DNA from 2 places in the Mammaliicoccus lentus genome. Region 2 is predicted to be linked to the other one. Evidence: riboswitches for the same ligand, from Rfam matches in the RefSeq annotation. Region 2 holds a riboswitch; the other holds the start of a gene.
What was found. A riboswitch is a leader RNA that binds a small molecule or an ion and turns the genes downstream of it on or off. The one in region 2 is predicted to bind FMN.

Region 1 (9,678 bases), 300 kb from region 2:
TTTATAAATTAAATAAGTGGAAGTATATGTAGTTTCGTTTAGATATTACATGTATCAACTATAGATTTGAATTGCTCTTCAAACAAAGTTTGTCTTTTTTTAATTTCCTCACAAGCATATTTAATTAATTCATTTTTATGCTCGTCAAACTCTTGATTAACTTCTACGATAACTGTTCTTTCATCATCTTCCGGCCTTGTCTTTTTAATCCAACCTTTTTTAACTAAATTATTATATAACCTAGTTCTTTTATATGGTTTTATATCAATGTGTTCGTCCAATTCTTTTAAACTCATTGAACCTTTGTTCCATAAAACTACTAATGTTAAAAATTCTTCTTTTTCAATTTGAAATTTCTCTTCAATATTATCAAAAATATTATTTATATTTTTTTGAATATCATCTAATAAGATTAAGTCACTTATATCGCCCTCTTTATATCCCATAAGCTCTCCTCCAGTGTGTCATATAAATATAATATACCCACAATGATAGGTTTAAATCTTATTATGTATGATTATTATTTCTTATTCTTCATCTTCTATAAGTAAGCCTACGTAATGAATACGGTTATTCATAAATGATATCAAGTATCTCATGACATTTTCTCGTTCAGGTTCATTGTGTATTTCATGATTTAAACCATGCCAAGATTTATAATAAAGCTCATTTGTATTAATGTGTCTTGCTACTGATTTAATAGAATCTAAGTCAGCAATTTTATCTTCTGTACCTGACATCAATAGTAATGGAATAGATGATATATGTTGAAGATTTTCCATTGTCGTCTTCATCGTTTCTAAAATTGTCTTATACCAATGATAGCTAACTTTATTAAGCATTAAAGCATCGTTATTTGTATCATCGATTACTTCTTTATTTCTAGTTAAACTTTCAATAGTAATTCCAGCGTCAAATTTTGCATCTTTTGCAACTGTACCGAAGCTAGAAGCTAAAAAGTTTCTTCTTGTCGAAATATTTTGTTGAAAAGCTACTAATGGAGAAATAAGTAAAACACCTTCAACTTTTAAGTCTACTTTCTCTAATAAATTTAAAAGAATCAATCCACCTAATCCAACGCCTAAAGTGAAAACAGGTAAATGGTATTCCTCCGCTATTGATAACCATTCTAAAACTTGCTCATGATATTCTTCAAAATCATCTATGTGCCCTCTATGTACTCTTGAAGTTTGTCCTTGACCTCTTAAGTCACCCATAATAACGTGGTAACCTTCTCTACGTAGCTTTGTAATAACGAACGCGTAACGTCCAGTATGTTCAAGCATATTATGTACGATTACTACAATACCTTTAGCTTCTTTTTCAGTTTCCCATTTCCACATAATATATTACTCCTTTTACCTAAATAGCTACTTTTTTGTTAAACTTAGTATAACAAATTTTTTAAAAAGAATGGAGAATCTTGAATGATAAAATCTTTTAACAATAAAACACCTCAAATTGATTCTAGTAGTTATATTGCAGAAAATGCCACAATTATCGGGGATGTTGAAATAGGTAAAGAAAGTTCAGTTTGGTTCAATGCTGTTATTAGAGGTGATGTAGCACCTACAAAAATAGGCAATGGTGTTAATATTCAAGATTTAAGTTGTCTACACCAAAGTCCTGATCAACCATTAATAATAGAAGATAATGTTACAATAGGACATAAAGCTACATTGCACTCTAGCATTATTCGCAAAAATGCACTGATAGGAATGGATTCTACTATATTGGATGGAGCTGAAATTGGAGAATATGCATTCATTGGCGCAGGTTCACTAGTACCACCTGGCAAGAAAATACCTCCGCGCACATTGGCATTTGGTAGACCAGCAAAAGTAGTAAGAGAATTAACAGACAAAGACTATGAAGAACTAGACAGAATTAATCAATCATATATTGAAAAAGGAAAATTATATAAAGATAACCAATAATTTTAACATTACACTGATAAAAGATGAAGACGATAAATTGAAGTTGTTGCTTGCGTTACACGTGAACCGCGTCTTGCAACATTCGGAGACATTATGTTGCACGTGGACCGCGTCTTGCAACATTCAGGGGCATTATGTTGCACGTGCACCTCGTCTTGCAACATTCAGGGGCATTATGTTGCACGTGCAGCCCGTCTTGCAACATTCACAATAAAAAAAAGAGGCTGTGACATAAATACAAGTCTCAGCCTCTTTTTTTATAATGGCAGTAGCTGACTGGATTGAAAATACACTTATATCAAGCTTTTTCCAATCCTAGTCATCCTTGCCGGGGTGGGACTACGAAATCTATTTATTAAAATGAGATTTCTGTCCCACTCCCTTTTTAATTTAAGCAATTTTAAATTTACTGTGCATATACGGTAACTTAACAACGATATAAGAAATTATAATCTCATAGAACATTGAGAAGAATTTTTGGAAGAAGAACAATACATTTTGAGATAGGATTGTTCCAAGCCCCTGCCCGCTAAATTGATATGTTACTAATAAAAAGTTATCTATTAAATTTAATACAATAACTGTTACAAATACTGTCCACGATTTCTTTGTTATCATAGCTATTAAAATTGCAATAACACTTATTAAAATAGGTTCAAATACGAATAACTGTAAAAAGCTATCTAACGGTTTCCCAAATATATAAAACGCCATATCCCTAAACATAACGATTACTCCTTTGTTAACAATTCTATTCTCATACATTGTAACACGTGACATGGCTATGTTTTATTAAGTTATTCTAAAGATTTAAACCGTATCTTAACAATAAATTAATAATTGTATAAATTGAATCTTAACATTAACTTCGCAACAACTTCATAATCAAATGTTATATTGAAAATGTAAACAACGTCATGATTTAAAGGAGCATTAACCTATGCGTTTCTTTAAAAAATTCTTGTTATCTGTTCTAATACTTACGTTTCTCCCTCATGCCATTAGCATAGCATCTGAACCAATTTCTCCTACAATGGATCAAATTAAAGAATAACACCCTTTTCTAGGTTGTTATTTATGTTATTTTTATGTCTTTTTCTTTTATTAGTGTAAAAATATATTTTATTGGTATGAAAACGCTTAACTAAATTATATTATACATGATAGAATAAAAGAAAGAAGATATTTGATTAAGGAGGACTTGCTATGCCTGTCGTTAAAGATTTTTTTATTGCATTATCTAACAATAAGTTTATGAATGAATCAGCTAAGAGAATGGGTCCTGCACTTGGTGCGAAAAAGGTTGTAGCGGGAGTTGATATTGATTCAACAATCGATACAGTAGAGAAATTAAATGAAAGAGGAATTTCTTGTACGTTAGATAATTTAGGTGAGTTTGTAACTTCACGCCATGAAGCGTTAGAAGCACAACAAAATATCGTCGAAATAATGCGACGATGTTATAACGCTAATATTCAAGCACATGTTTCAATTAAGTTAACACAATTAGGGATTAATATTGATAAAGATTTTACTTATCAAAATACTCGGGAAATTTTATTAAAAGCTCAAGAATTTGATAATTCATTTGTTAACATAGATGCTGAAAAATTTGAAGACTTAGTTGGCATTACTGAAATACTTGATAAATTGAAAAATGAATTCAATAATGTCGGCACAGTAATTCAAGCATACTTACACGACGCAATGAATATTATGGATAAGTATCAAGATTTAAGGCTTCGCTTAGTAAAGGGTGCTTATAAAGAAGGCCCTCACATCGCCTATCAAACTAAAGAAGAAATAGATAGAAATTATATAAAGTTAATTGAACACAGACTGTTAACGGCTAATGCTTTTACATCTATTGCTACACATGATCACAACATTATTAATCATGTTAAACAATTTGTTAAAAACCATAATATCGATAAAAATTCATTTGAATTCCAAATGCTATACGGTTTCAGAACTGACTATGCATATGAATTAGCTGACGAAGGATACAACTTTACTATGTATGTACCATTCGGGGAAGATTGGTTCGGTTATTTCATGCGCCGTTTAGCAGAGAGACCTCAAAATATTAATCTAATGCTATTAGATATATTCAGTGCAAAAAACAAAAAGACATTTATCACGGGAGCGGCAGGAGTTGCAGCTGCATCATTGTTAACAATTGGTAGTATTGCATTGTTTAAGAAAAACAAATAAAAAAAATAATCATTACACGGTTTTAATTATATTTAATAGAAAAACTCCTAATACATCGGTTTATAACCAACATGTTAGGAGTTTTTTTATGAACTATTTTATATTGTTTTTTCTATATTTTTTAATAAGTTAGCCATTTCAATAGCTGCTAGAGCTGCATCTCCACCTTTATTACCAGCTTTTGTACCTGCTCTTTCTATTGCTTGTTCTATTGTTTCCGTAGTTATAACACCAAAGATAACAGGTATATCTGTTGTATCACTTACTTTAGATACGCCTTTTGCTACTTCATTACATACGTAATCATAATGTGTTGTTGCGCCTCTAATTACACACCCTAATGTAATGACAGCATCATAATTCCCTGAGTTAGCTAATTTTTTAGCTACTAATGGAATTTCAAAAGCACCCGGTACATAAGCTACATGTACATTTTCTTCTTCGACATTATGTCTAATTAAAGTATCTTTTGCACCGTCTAATAGTCTTCCTGTAATAAAATCATTAAATCTACCTACTACAATTGCTATTTTTAATTCTGATCCATTCATTTTACTTTCAAATTTCATTTCAATTCTCTCCATTTCAATTATAATAAATGACCCATTTTTTCTTTTTTTGTATCTATATAAGATTGATTATTAACATTTGGATTCATCACAACTGGTATTCGTTCTGTTATTGTAATACCTAAGTCGTTAAGCTGTTGGAACTTATCTGGATTGTTACTAATTAGTTTAATATGATTAATATTGAAATATTTCAATATATGAATAGCTTCCGTATAATCTCTTAAATCCGCTTCAAACCCTAAAGCTTTATTAGCTGTGATTGTATCGTAACCTTGTTCAATTAATTCATATGCCTTTAATTTATTAATTAAACCAATACCTCTACCTTCTTGTGGTAAATATAAAATAATACCACCATGCTCTTTGATGTATTTCATCGCATACTCAAGTTGTTCACCACAATCACATCTCGCACTGTGAAAAATATCTCCAGTTAAACAAGCTGAATGAATACGAACGTTCGTATCATTTTTTATGTCACCTGAAGTAATCGCTAAATATTCTTTGTCGTCCAATTGTGATGAAAAACCATACATATCAAATTCTCCAAAAGATGTTGGCAATTTAATTTTCGATTCAAATTGTACGATTTGATCATGTTTTTTTCTATATTTTACTAAGTCTTCTATCGTTATCATTTTCAAATCATGTTCTAATTTAAATGTATATAGCTCTTCACGGTTAGACATAGTTCCATCATCATTCATTATTTCACAAATTGCACCAGCTGGTTTTGCGTCAGTTAATTTTGCTAAATCTATACAAGCTTCCGTATGCCCTATTCTTTCAAGCACACCATTGTCTTTCGCAATTAACGGAAAAACATGTCCTGGTTTAACAAAAGCATCGCCGGAACTTTCACTGATTAACGCTTTAATTGTATCCGTTCTTTCAAATGCACTAATACCAGTAGTTGTAGATATGTGATCAACACTTACAGTAAAAGCTGTTTTGAATTTATCATTAGTACTTGTCATAAGGTGTAAATCAAGTTGAGTTGCAATCTGTTGACTAATAGGCGCACAAATTAATCCTCTAGCAAATTTAGCCATAAAATTAATTGTATCAACAGTTAAATATTCTGATACTGCTATTAAGTCGCCTTCATTTTCTCTATCTTCATCATCCACTACAATAACAGGTTTGCCTAACTTCAAATCTTCTAATGCCGCTTCAATACTATCAAACATAGTTAGCCTCCTAAAATCCAAAATTCAGTAATTTTTCTTGTGATAATTGACTGTTATTTTGATTCGTTATTTTTTGAACATATTTAAACAATAAATCCGTTTCTATGTGTACAGAATCACCTTGTTTTTTATTTACAAAAATCGTACGTAATCTTGTTTCAGGTATGAGATGAATTTCAAATGAATTTTGATTTAACTTGAATATCGTTAAACTTACTCCATCTACAGTTATCGAACCTTTATCAATCATTTGATTTAATAATGATTCATCTACATTAATTTCGATTAACCATTCATCATTTCTTTTAGTGATGCGCTTTATAATACCTTTGCCATCAACATGTCCACTAACGAAATGTCCTCCGAATCTTCCATTCGCTAACATTGCACGTTCCAGATTCACTTGATCATTTACCGTAAGATTTTCTAAATATGTCACAGAAATTGTGCCTGTAATTACTTCAACTTTAAATAATGAATCATTTCGTTCTGTAACAGTTAAACAAACACCATTGACACTTACTGAATCTCCTAGTGACAAATCATCACATATTTCTGGAGCTTGTATTGATAATGACTTTACACCACTTTTTGTGCTCACATTTTTAATCGTACCTACTGTTTCAATTATTCCTGTAAACATACACTCACTACTTTCTTAAAATTAATTTAAGATCTTCGTCAATGATTTCTGTTGATATAAATTTAAACTGTTTAATTTTGGATAAAGGATAAACATCATTTGTTTGATAAAATTGATATTTGCCTTGACCACCAATTACTTTCGGGGCTTGATAAATAATTAATTGGTCAGCTAAATCTTGTTCTATAAATTGACTAACAAGTGTTGGTCCTGCTTCTACTAAAACACTCGCGTAACCTAATTTATATAGAAGTTGAAGCATGTTTTCTAAATTTGATAAATCACTTTTATATAACTCAATATTTTGTGTGTCTTTAATTTCAAAATTTGGATGGTTTGTTACTACTATTGCAGGATTATCTCGATCTTTGAAAATTTGTAAATCTTCATCGAAAGAAGACTGTTGGGATAAAACAATGCGTTTTGGCTCTTTGAAGTTTGGTTTTCGTGATGTTAGTAGCGGGTTATCTTCTCTCACTGTGCCGCCACCCGTAATAATTGCATCATTTTCACTTCTTAAATGAAGTACATCTTCTTTCACTGCTTTACATGTAATCCATTTACTTTCCTTAAAATCAGTAGCAACTTTCCCATCTAGACTAGTTGATATTTTTAATGTTACAAAAGGTGTCTTCTTCTTTTGTTGAATAAAAAATTCTTTATATAATTCCTCCGCTCTACTTGAAGGCGAATGTATTACTTCTACTCCTGCCTCTTCAAGCATATCGTGTCCACTTTTACTTAGTGATCCATCTTTCACAGCATATTCTACTCTAGAAATACCACTTTCTATTATTGCTTCAGAACACGGCGGTGTTAAACCATAGTGTGAACACGGTTCAAGAGAAACATATATTGTTGCACCTTCTGCTTCTTTACCAGCCATATTAAGTGCTTGAATTTCGGCGTGTGCTTCACCTTTTTTTAAATGAGCACCAAAACCGATAATTCTATTATCTTTTACGATAACAGCACCAACAGAGGGATTCGTACTAGTTTGTCCTTTTAATTGTTCAGCTAATTGAATAGCAAATTCTAAATATTGATTCATTTATATACCTCCTAAAAATGAAAAAAAGACACCGAAAATTAACATTTCGGTGTCTTGGGAGTAAAAAATGTATCAAGAAATAAGCCTTTAATAGATTAAAGACAAAAACATTTTTGTATAACGAAATAAGCGTATTGTATACGCTTCGTCTATTCTTTCTCCCATCCAGACTATACTGTCGGCTTCAGATTTTCACTGAATCAGCCACAAATGCTAAGCAAATGCAGGTCGCGGGCTTGAATTACCGCCGGTTGGGAATTTCACCCAGCCCCGAAAGAATATTATTAAATTATAATCATCAGTAATCACTGATGACCATATTCTATACTAAAATAGTATGGTTTACAAATATATTACTAAATTTAATATATTTATTTATTTTTCTTCTTTTTCGACTTTTTCTTTCTGTTATTATTTTTTAAGTTTCTTTCTTCTAGTTCAATATATAAATCATTAACGGCTCTAACTGTTTCATCCACTAATAATGAAACGCCATTAACATCAAAATTTACACCACTTGTAATTTGTCCTATTGCTTTTAAATTTGGCATTGTTCCATATTTAGGGCTAATTATTTCATTAGAATATGGCACTACTAAAATACCACCAAAAGGATGAGGCGCAATGATTTGTTTATTTTCTAAACCTTTTATAAAATGCTCATCCTCATTTAATTCAGATAAATGCATTTTAGGACCTGTTGCATTAATAACATAGTGATAACTATCTTCATTTTCACTATTTTTATATTTTAGTCTAAATTTCCCATAATATTTACGAACGTTTTCTAATCCTTCTTTTACAACTACATCTCCACTTTCTATCCATTCAATTAATTGTTTAGCTGAAGATTGTGGCATGGGGTTAGCGTTTCTTTTAAAATGCTGACCGTATTTAGATAAAAATGTTTCTTTATCTTTTATAGTCATTGCGTTCCATAGTGGAATCATATTATGTTTTACTTCTTCAACAAAGGATTGGAAGTGTCCAACTTCGTCTTCATGCTTTAAATCATATTTTATATTGATTACATTATCTTTTTTAAATCGATGTAACATTTTCTTTAAATCAATATTTTGATATTCACACTCTTTTTTAAACAATTCTTCTATTTCAAATAATGGTGCTATTCCTTTATGAATTTTTTTGATTTTTTCTACTTCTTCAACACAAATATACTTTAATTTAATATCATGGTTAATACCACGAACTGTCGGAAACTGAGCATGTCTAGAAGTCACTACAATCGGAAATTGTTTATGGTTTTCCATAACATATCGAATAACATCAACTGAACTTAATCCTGTACCAATAATAGCAATATCGTCATTTTCTTTAACGCCTCTCAAAGATTGTACAGTTGGATAAGGTGATTCTATATATCCTTTCACACCTTTTAATTTATAAGGATCTTTGTAAGGTAAAGTTCCAATCGTCATAAAAACATAATCATATTTTTGACATACCGCTTCATTATCTTCTATATAACAAATATCTATTTTATATTGTCCTCGCTCATCTTTAATTTCTTCAACATAGCAACTATCAACTTTGTATTTGTGAACGAAGATATTATCATATTTGTTTAAAATATTATGTAAAATAGATTTCATATAATGACCAAAAACTAATCTTGGTAAATACTTTGCTTTTCCATAATCAAAAATGTCATTGTTTTTATACCATTTTTTAAAATCTTTTTCGTCATCTGGATCTAATGACATTTGATTGGCCGGAAGATTAATAAGTAAACGATCACTATCATTTTGAAATGGCTTCCCCATCCCCATGTCTTCTGAACTATCAAAAATATCCACGGTGATGTTTTTAAAATTTTTATGTTTAGTCAATTGGTTTAAAGTGCTTACGCCAGCAGTTCCCATACCTATAATTGCTACTTTCAAATTTTTCTCCTCCAAAATAACACAGTTTATATTACTTTAATTTTACCATTAGTATTTAAAATAAATGTATGATTTCTCTATTCTTTATATTATATTATTACCTCATTTCAAATTTCTAACCGTAATATGCCTTAAACACTATTGTCCATGCACTATATGCAAGATTT
Region 2 (9,678 bases):
GGGCTTAATTTTCTCAAACGGCTTAAATGGTCAAAAAGCACGATTAAAATTGTTAGTCGGTTTAAGTAATCATTTAAATAAAGAACAATTGAAAACATATTTCGCGTAAAATAAAAAATCCTTTTTATGAGTGTATTACTCACAAAAAGGATTTTGTTTTATGATTCCAGTGGTGTTTGCTTTTTTCTAGCTATTTCTTGTGCGATTGTACCACCATGATATTTACCATTTTCAATAAAGATTGTGTTGGCATCATTACCAGCTGCTATTACACCAGCTATAAATAGATTTTCAACATTTGATTCCATGGTATCTTTATTGTATGAAGGCGCTGTGCCATATTCATTAGTTATTGTATCAATACCACATGATTCTAAGAACTTATAATCTGGGTGGTAACCAATCATTGCAAATACAAAATCGTTCTTAATTGTATATGATTTACCATCTTGATTATACGTTAAAGTCTCTTCGTCAATGTGCTCAACTTCACTGTTGAAATGCATTGTAATCTTTTCGTGATTTACCAATGATTCAAAGTTAGGTAAAATCCAAGGTTTTATACTTTTAGAGTATTCTGATCCACGATAAATTACTGTTACATTTGCACCCGCTTTTTCTAACTCGATAGCAGCATCTACTGCAGAGTTTTTGCCGCCTACGATTACAACGTCTTGATTAAAGTACGGATGTGCTTCTTTAAAGTAATGCATAACTTTATCTAACTCTTGGCCTTCTACATCTAATTCATTATGCTGACCATAATATCCTGTTGCTACAGTTAAAAATCTAACTTTATAAGTTTGTTTAGTTGTTGATACTAAAAATCGGTTATCAACTTTTTTTACAGTTAATACTTCTTCGAATGTTCTTACATCTAATTGATGATGTTTAACCACTTCTCTGTAATAAACAAGTGCTTGGTTTCTTTTAGGTTTTAAGTCTTCAACGATAAAAGGTACATCACCGATACCAAGTTTTTCACTTGATGAAAAGAATGTCTGATGCGTAGGGTAATGATATATAGCATCTACAACGTTCCCTTTTTCAATTACTACAGCGTTTATACCTTGACGTTTTTGTTCAATGGCTGCACTTAAGCCACATGGTCCACCACCAATTATTAGGCTTTCAAATTCTTGCATTTATTTCACTCCTTATAATATACCTTGATAATTATATCAATAAAGAGCTATAAATAAAATAAAATGAGCCCAAGACATAAATAATTGTCCTGGGCTCTATTTTTCTTAGTCTTCAGTTACATCTAGAACTTTGAATCCGTTTCTAGATAAATACTTAATGAATTTTTTAATGTTATCTGTCTTTTCAACTTTAATAATCATACGACGATACATTTTGTCTGTTTCATCAAATGTTACAAATGAAATAGTGTTTAATTTATATTTTGCAATAATATTAGATAGTCGCTTAATTCTACCTTCAGCATCCACTGAAGTAATCGCAATTCTTACCCCTTTTTGCTTCATACCGAATGCTGACTTAAATTGTTCCATTACATCATATCTTGTCACAATTCCAAGGAAGTCTTTATCATCGTTAACTACAGCAATAATCGGAAAATCTTGCAAGTTCAACAATGCTTCTTCAACGACTAAGTTTTCATTAAGTGAATGCAAGTCAATCGTCAGTATATCTTCAATTATTGTATCATCAATGAAATTATCTCTTGATACATTTTCCTTTTTAAAAAAGTAATGTCTAAAAATACTGTAACGTGTAATCATCCCGATATACTTGCCATGTTCAACAACTGGTAAACCGTCGATACCATGATGTTCTAACTTATCTAATGCTGAATGAATCGTATCTTTTGGATGTGCGATGTAACATTTTTCTTTAGGTATCATAATATTTGATAAATACATAATTCCATCCCCTTTAATTGATGTCTATGGTATTACTAAATCTTGACCTTGAGAAATACTGTTTCCAGAAATACCATTTGCTTGTCTAATTTTTTCAACGTTTTCAGCTGAACCGTCACCATAATATTGTATAGCAATTCGGTACAAGTTCTCTTTACCAGTTACAGTATGAGATTCTTGGCCTTGACTTTGATTAGACTGATTGTTTTGGTTATTTTGGGCGTTTTGACCATTTTGCCCATTCTGATTGTTCGCTGCATCATCAGCTGCATTTTGAACATCATCATTGCTTGAATCTGAATTTTGACCGTATTGATTTACGTTTTGATCGCTATTTTGGTCTGGTTGTGAAGCTTGGTTGTTATTAGAAGCGTCATCACTAGCATTTTCATTACTGTCACTATTATCATTATTCGAATTGCTATCATCATTTGAACTATTAGATGATTTATCACTATCATCGCTTGATTGTTTATCTTCATCTGATGATTTATTAGATTTATCGTCTTCTTCTTTATTTTTTCTATCTTTTTCAGCTTGCTCGTCAGCTTTTTTCTTAGCATCGCTATTTGTCTGAGATGTCTTTTCTGCTAATTCTTTACCATTATCATTATTTGTACCGTTTAAATATGTGCCTAAGAATATTGCTAAAGCACCAAGTATCAATATTGCTGCAACGATTGGTATAATGGCTTTTTTAAACTTGTTTGAACCATCACCATTTCCATTACCGCCGTTTCCGCTTCCGCCACTTGGAGGTGTTCCTCCACCACCAGATGCTCCAGCTCCGGCTGCACCGGCTGCGCCTGTCGCTCCTGCGGCACCAGCTGCTGCACCTTTCTTCTTATTAGAATGATCTTTATTATCTTTCTTAGAATCTGTTTCAGCAGCACTATTATTTTTAGAATTAGCTGCTAAACCTGCCGCGCCTGCTGCACCGGCACCTACAGCAGCCGCTCCAGCTGCTTTTTTCTTATTAGAACCTTTATCTTCTTTATTTGTATCTTTAGATGTTTCGTCTTTATCCTTTGGAGAAGCATTTCCAGATTGAGAAGATGTAGCTGCGCCAGCCGCTGCTGTTCCTGCAACTTTACCTTTTTTGTTTTGTTTGCCTTTTTGATTTTTATCGTCTGTATCTTTTTCAGGTTTATCTGTTAAAGATTTTTTAGAATTTTTGTTTGCATTTACAGCGCCCGTTGCTCCTGCAACTCCAGCAGCGCCTGCTGCTGCACCTTTATGATTCTTATCTTGCTTTTGTTCAACTTGATCAGTGCTTTTATCTGTTTCTTTAGGTTGTGAAGCTTGTTTTTGCGCTTCTTCTTTTCTTCGTTGTCTTCTTAACGCGCCTCTTGGAGGATACTGTTGTTTGTCTTTCTTTTGCTGTCTATTTTGTTTTCTGCTTTCTTTCCGACTAGATTGATTATCTTGATTATTTTGATTCTCTTTAATATCTTCTTGAGAATCATTTAGTTCTTGATCTGCTTTGTCTTCAGTTCGCTCTATCGGTTGACGACTTTTCTCGAATTCGTCTTTGAAATTATCTTTAGACAATAAACTCACCTCTTCATTATCTTTTTAAATTTATATACTTAATATTTAGTATACTTTATTATATCCCTGTTCAACTTACCAAGTAAAGCAATCCTATTAAAATATTGCATTTAATCTTTCTTTGAATGTGGTCTTCTGTTTTACTTCTTTTTTGTTTGGTTCATTTAGCAATTCAACATTCTTACAATTGTCACAACAAAGATTATCTTGTTTCACATATTCATCAAAATACTTTAATAAATATATTCTTCGGCATGATTCTAGCCTTATATAATTTAATATGTAACGATAAGCATTAAATTTTTGTTCTTGTTCTTTTAATATTTTTTGCTTTAATTGTTCCATAGGATATAACTCTAAAAGGAACTGAATATTTCTAGAAAGTTCCTCATTTATTTGATACCCTTCTTCAAACAAATTAAGCACATCAATATCTAAACTATTTTCATTTGCTAAATGGTTCAATATCATTAAATCTCTATCTGTATATAAACTGATTGCTTGAGATGGTCTACCATCTCGTCCAGCTCTCCCCACTTCTTGTACATATTTTGAAGGAGAAGTTGATAAATGATAATGGATTACCGTTCTTACATCTTGCTTATTAATCCCCATTCCAAAAGCGCTGGTAGCGACAATAATTTTAATATCATTATGAATAAATTGTGATTGTACAGTGGTTCTTTCTTGATAATCCAAATCCCCATGATATATCCCTGTTAGATAACCTGCTTTATAAATTTTTTCAGCAAGCTCATGACATTTTTTCTTTGAAGAAACATATATAATTGTAGGACCGGTTTTTTTAATTTCTTTTAACAACCAATTCTCTTTATCGTCTTCGCTCGAAAAATTAAAATGATGATACATTATATTTTCACGATTTAAACTTTCTTTGTGTAACTTGAACTTTCTATTTGTGATTTTTTCAATGTCGTTAAACATCTTATCTGTTAATGTAGCCGTTAATGCAATTACTTGAGCATCATTGAAATAATTTGTAACTTTTGAGATTAATGCATAGTGAGGTCTAAAATCGAATCCCCATTCACTTAAGCAATGCGCTTCGTCTATTACAATATATTTTAAAGATAAATTTCTAAAATGATTAAAATTATGATTTTCACATATAAATTCAGGACTACAGAAAATAAATTGATATTTGTTTAAATTGCGAAATACTTCGTCTTTTTCTTCTTTAGAAAGTGCTGAATGAATGGCGATAACATTTTTTTCGCCATTTATTTTCATTTGAGCTACTTGATCATCCATCAAAGAAATAAGGGGTGAAATGACAAGAACACTACCTCCAGTAATATAAGCAGGCAATTGATAGCATAAACTTTTCCCTGCTCCTGTAGAAAGTATGCTTAATACATCATGTCCATCTAAAATATATTGTATCGTTTCTTCTTGACCATTTCTAAAATCATCATAACCAAAATATTTTTTCAGTTCATCTTTTAACATAGATTTCCTCCATTGCATAAATAACGTACATTAATTTAATTTCAAAGTAACTTAAATTTTCAAGTTTCTCATAATAATATTTTAAATTTTGGTTAGGCTTTTCTTCAAATACTTCTATAAAATTGACGTAAGTTTCGTCATCTATGTATAGAGATTTATCGATTAAATAACCTTTAATATACATTTCAATAATGTGATCGTGTATTGTATGAGTCTTCACGTTTTTTAATTCTGCTAATCTTTCAATATTCGTTGTCTGATTTAATAATTGAAAAGTTGTTAAAGTTTGATAATTTAAACTAGCTTCAAATTTAATTTTCGATAAAATCGGATATTTCTCGCTATTTTCTAAACACTTTTGAATATATTGAAATTCTTGTATTAATTGTGACTTTAACTCTAGTACAGGAATATGTTCAAGAAGTGATATTTGTTCTACTGTGTAGGGCGTTTCACCAAATCCCGTCAATAAATAATGTACGTATACGATATTAAATTCATTTTCTATTTCTTCTAATAATTCGTAAATTTCGTTTATAAATAAATCGAATTTATCATTTTTAATAAATGTGTATAATTCTTTTGCCTTGAATTGAATAGATTTATCATTGATAATTGGTTGATAGAAGGAATGGTCATGCTTTTTATGACTAACCATTTGTATAACCAATAAAATCGTTTGAATTGTTTGATAAGCTTGTTCATAAAAAGTGTTGGCTTTAATTGGCTTATATTGTGAGTATGATCCATTTTCTATAATCGATTCAAAGTGATGATATTTTAAATTTGGTAAACAACCATAATAGAGTTTAAGATGTTCGATTGTAGCATCAAAATATGTTTGATGAGACTTTTTACCGATAAGAATATTATAAATACTTTTATTAGTTTTGAGTTCGTGTTTCATAGAGAGTGTTTTCATTATTATCTCTTGCAATTAAGTCACCTCATTTAATATAAAAATGTTGAAAAATATACATGTAATCACTAAAATAGTTATGTATAATAAGTGTAGCATGTTTTTTAAAGGAGGCGAAAATTTTGGCTAAATACACTATAGTAGATATGGATACATGTATTGCTTGCGGTGCATGTGGTGCAGCTGCCCCTGATATATACGATTATGATGATGAGGGTATCGCCTACGTAATATTAGACGACAATAAAGGAATCGAAGCTGTCCCGGAAGAATTACTCGAAGATATGGAAGACGCTTTCGAAGGTTGTCCTACAGATTCAATTAAAATAGCAGACGAACCGTTTGATGGAGATGCGCTTAAATTCGAATAATATATATAAGAGTATAAGACTTAAATGTCTTTCTCAAAAATAAATGAACTTAGGATAATAAATCCTTACTCAAAATAAAGTTCCTAACCTGTTTTCGTTAACGGGTTAGGAACTTTTATTTATGTTTTTGAATTAGGGTTAATCCAATAAGAAGCGTCTAAGCTTCCCTCAAATTTCTTACACATTAGAACCATATACTATGAGACAGAAATCTCCTACTAGTAAAAAAGCTGAAACATTTATTTCTGTCTCAGCTTTTCTTATTTGTTTTCTATCTTGTTATTGTTTTCAATTTATCAAATATCAATATATAGATGATTGCTATGATGACACCTTTGATGATATTAAAAGGTATAATACCTGCTGATACGATTGCTTTTAAATTGTGTGCTAAATCTGCAAGGTTCATTATTTGGCCATATAGTGGCAATAATACGAAGTAGTTCAATACGCTCATTAATATCGTCATCAATATAACACCTATTGCCAAACCGTACATCATGAATAATTTAGACTTTTTCATCTTATAAAAATAGTAAGTTGGAAGTATTAAACATACAGAAGCTAAAAAGTTTGCTGTATTTCCAATTGGTTCATGAGATACAATTAAAAAGTTAAAAATATTTTTGAATAGTGCAACTAAAATTCCTGAAACCGGACCGAATGTGAATGTCGCCACTAAAACGGGAACATCACTAAAATCCATAGTTAAATATGGTGGTAAAAATGGTAAAGGAAATTTTAAAAACATCAAAATAAAGCTAATTGCGATTAGCATACTTACCGTTAGTAAGCGCTTAGTTTTGTTATCGTTAGACATAATAACTCCTCCCATTCATCTCGTTAGAATAGGAGGAAAAGCAATAGCTAAATAAACCTAGCGCGTGCTAGATTATTCCTCCATCTTCTCCCATCCAGACTTTTACTGTCGGCCTTAGATTTACACTAAGTCAGCCAATATGAAATTAATCACATTGGGTCGCGGGCTATTACCGCCGGTATGGAATTACACCAAACCCCGAAGATGAATTTTTATTTAATTTTATTTTACGATTATATCTTAACACATTGCTAAGGGATTTTCATCAAATTAACTCATAAATATTTTATTTTGGTAAAGTGATTGTAAATTCTGTCCCTATTTGTTCTTTACTTTGCACATCTATACTACCTTCATGGGCATCTATTATTTTTTCAACAATAAATAATCCAAGGCCAGTTCCGTATTTACCTCTCGTACGAGAAGTATCCACTTTATAAAAACGATCAAATATTTGTTCTAAATGCTCTTTTGCAATGCCGACACCTGTATCTTTAACCTTGATTTGTACATAGTCTTCTAGACTATCATCAAATATAACGTCGATGCTATCTTCTTCGTGTGTGTACCTAATAGCATTATCTATTAAGTTTGTTAAGACTTGTTCTATTCTATCAACATCGCCATACCAAGTGTTGCCATCACCTACATGCTTAACTGAAAGTTTTAAATTATTTTCAATAGCTTGAGGCTTGAATTTTGTATCTATTTTATTAATTAATGTCGTGATGTTAAAGTCAGCCAATGAAACTTTAATACCTTCTGCGTCCATTTTAGCTACTTCTAATAATTCATTGACTAGGCGGCTTAATCTTTTCGATTCATCTAAAATAATATACAAGAAATCATCTACATCTTTTTTCTCTGTTACAACACCATCTACTATTGCTTCAGTATAGCCTTGTAACATAGATATAGGCGTTCTTAATTCGTGTGAGACACTTGCTATAAAGTCTTTCTTCATTTGATCCATATGATGTTCTTCTGTCATATCTCTAATGATAATGACGATACCTGATGACCCATCAATTTGAATACTTTCAATATAAGTAGATATTACGACATAATATTTATGTCCTAATTCATATTCGAAAAATTGAGTGTTCTTCTCTTTAAAAGTAACATTTCTTTGTTCACTCATATCTTTGTTCTCAAAGTCTTTTAATTCATTTAAGAATACGTCCGCTTTTGAGTTTGAAATAATAACTTCATTTTTATCATTGATACCAATGACACCATCAATCATTGAATTGATTAATTTTTCTTGAATATTGTTTTTAGACTTTACATCTTCTATATTTTTTCTAATATCTTTACTCATCTTATTAAATGCTAAACCTAGTTCACCTATTTCATCTCTCGTATAAATAGGTACTTTTTCTGTGTAATGACCTTTCGCTACTTTAAAAGCAGCATATTTAAGTTGAATAAGTGGTTTAGTAATTCGAGTTGAAAGAAAGAATGCAAATACTGTGCTGACAATCAATAATATGATAGCAGCTATCAATATACTTAACGTAATCACTTTTTGCGTTTCTTTTATTGAATTGATGTCTTGGAATAAAAATATACCCGCGTTATCACTTTGAAATGCTTGAGAAGGATAACCTAGTAAGATATAACGATGATCTTCACCGTTAACAGTTAGCTTAATCTCTTTTAAAACATGTTCATTGCTACGAAATACTTTGTTGAATGAAGGATTTTTTCTTATTTCATTAATCATTACCCCTTTTAAAGGATCTTCAGATTTTTCTTGTAAATCTTTTTTGTTTTTAATGATAATGAGTCCTGCTGGGTCTTCTACAAGCTCTCTTGCATAATCAATCGTGGAATCTTTTTCATGTGTATTTAGCATTAGTCGTTCAATTTTAGCTGCATTATTATATAAGTTTTCACCAATATTAGAGGTGTTGTAAGATTGGATAAATGTGATTAAAAAGCCACTTAATAAAAGTAAAACTGTCGTTACTATTAATATAATAGATAACCACAGTTTTACAACGACACTATTCAGCCGTCTCATTATTCAGGCGCCTCAAATTTATATCCAACACCCCATACAGTATGAATCATTTGAGCAGCTTCTTCAGATACACGATTTAGCTTTTCGCGTAATCTTTTTACGTGTGTATCTACAGTACGTAGGTCTCCGTAAAATTCATAATGCCATACTTCTTTAAGGAGTTGCTCACGATCGAATACTTTATCAGGTGATTTCGCTAAATATAATAATAATTCATATTCTTTAGGTGTTAAGTTCACTTCTTTTTGATCTGCTAATACACGATGAGCATCATTATCTATAACTAGATTTTCGAATACGATAAGATCTTTAGCAGTATTTGATTGATTGACTACGGCATGATTAGTTGTTCTTCTTAATAAAGCTTTAACTCGTAAAACTACTTCTCTTGGCGAGAATGGTTTTACAATATAATCATCTGCTCCAGATTCAAAACCTTCGACTCTATTATTTTCTTCACCTTTAGCAGTTAGCATAATAATAGGTGTAGATTTAGTTTCTCTTAGTCGTTTACATACTTCAATACCATCTAATTCTGGCAACATTAAATCTAGTAAAATACAATCATAATCTTCGTTTAAAGCTTTATCGATTGCGACTTGACCATTTTCTGCTTCATCTGTTTCGTACCC

Region 1: linked by a shared signal. The riboswitch ahead of ribD (bifunctional diaminohydroxyphosphoribosylaminopyrimidine deaminase/5-amino-6-(5-phosphoribosylamino)uracil reductase RibD) and the one ahead of ACNMOQ_RS06975 (ECF transporter S component) in region 2 are both predicted to bind FMN.

What each region holds. Positions count from the first base shown of each region.
Region 1 covers NZ_OX344834.1:1,091,489-1,101,166, reverse strand. Annotated here, with positions in the region: gene ACNMOQ_RS05535 (transcriptional regulator, SarA/Rot family) at 39-446, opposite strand; gene ACNMOQ_RS05530 (alpha/beta fold hydrolase) at 528-1,343, opposite strand; gene ACNMOQ_RS05525 (gamma carbonic anhydrase) at 1,428-1,937, shown strand; gene ACNMOQ_RS05520 (hypothetical protein) at 2,328-2,663, opposite strand; gene ACNMOQ_RS05515 (proline dehydrogenase family protein) at 3,144-4,151, shown strand; gene ribH (6,7-dimethyl-8-ribityllumazine synthase) at 4,250-4,720, opposite strand; gene ribB (3,4-dihydroxy-2-butanone-4-phosphate synthase) at 4,741-5,913, opposite strand; gene ACNMOQ_RS05500 (riboflavin synthase) at 5,924-6,556, opposite strand; gene ribD (bifunctional diaminohydroxyphosphoribosylaminopyrimidine deaminase/5-amino-6-(5-phosphoribosylamino)uracil reductase RibD) at 6,564-7,607, opposite strand; FMN riboswitch at 7,757-7,889, opposite strand; gene ACNMOQ_RS05490 (FAD/NAD(P)-binding protein) at 7,979-9,511, opposite strand.
Region 2 covers NZ_OX344834.1:1,390,713-1,400,390, reverse strand. Annotated here, with positions in the region: gene ACNMOQ_RS07010 (asparaginase) at 1-109, shown strand, start outside; gene ACNMOQ_RS07005 (YpdA family putative bacillithiol disulfide reductase) at 159-1,145, opposite strand; gene ACNMOQ_RS07000 (CBS domain-containing protein) at 1,251-1,889, opposite strand; gene ACNMOQ_RS06995 (LysM peptidoglycan-binding domain-containing protein) at 1,914-3,440, opposite strand; gene ACNMOQ_RS06990 (RecQ family ATP-dependent DNA helicase) at 3,537-4,910, opposite strand; gene ACNMOQ_RS06985 (helix-turn-helix domain-containing protein) at 4,897-5,817, opposite strand; gene ACNMOQ_RS06980 (ferredoxin) at 5,952-6,200, shown strand; gene ACNMOQ_RS06975 (ECF transporter S component) at 6,472-7,020, opposite strand; FMN riboswitch at 7,099-7,230, opposite strand; gene ACNMOQ_RS06970 (ATP-binding protein) at 7,307-9,046, opposite strand; gene ACNMOQ_RS06965 (response regulator transcription factor) at 9,046-9,678, opposite strand, start outside.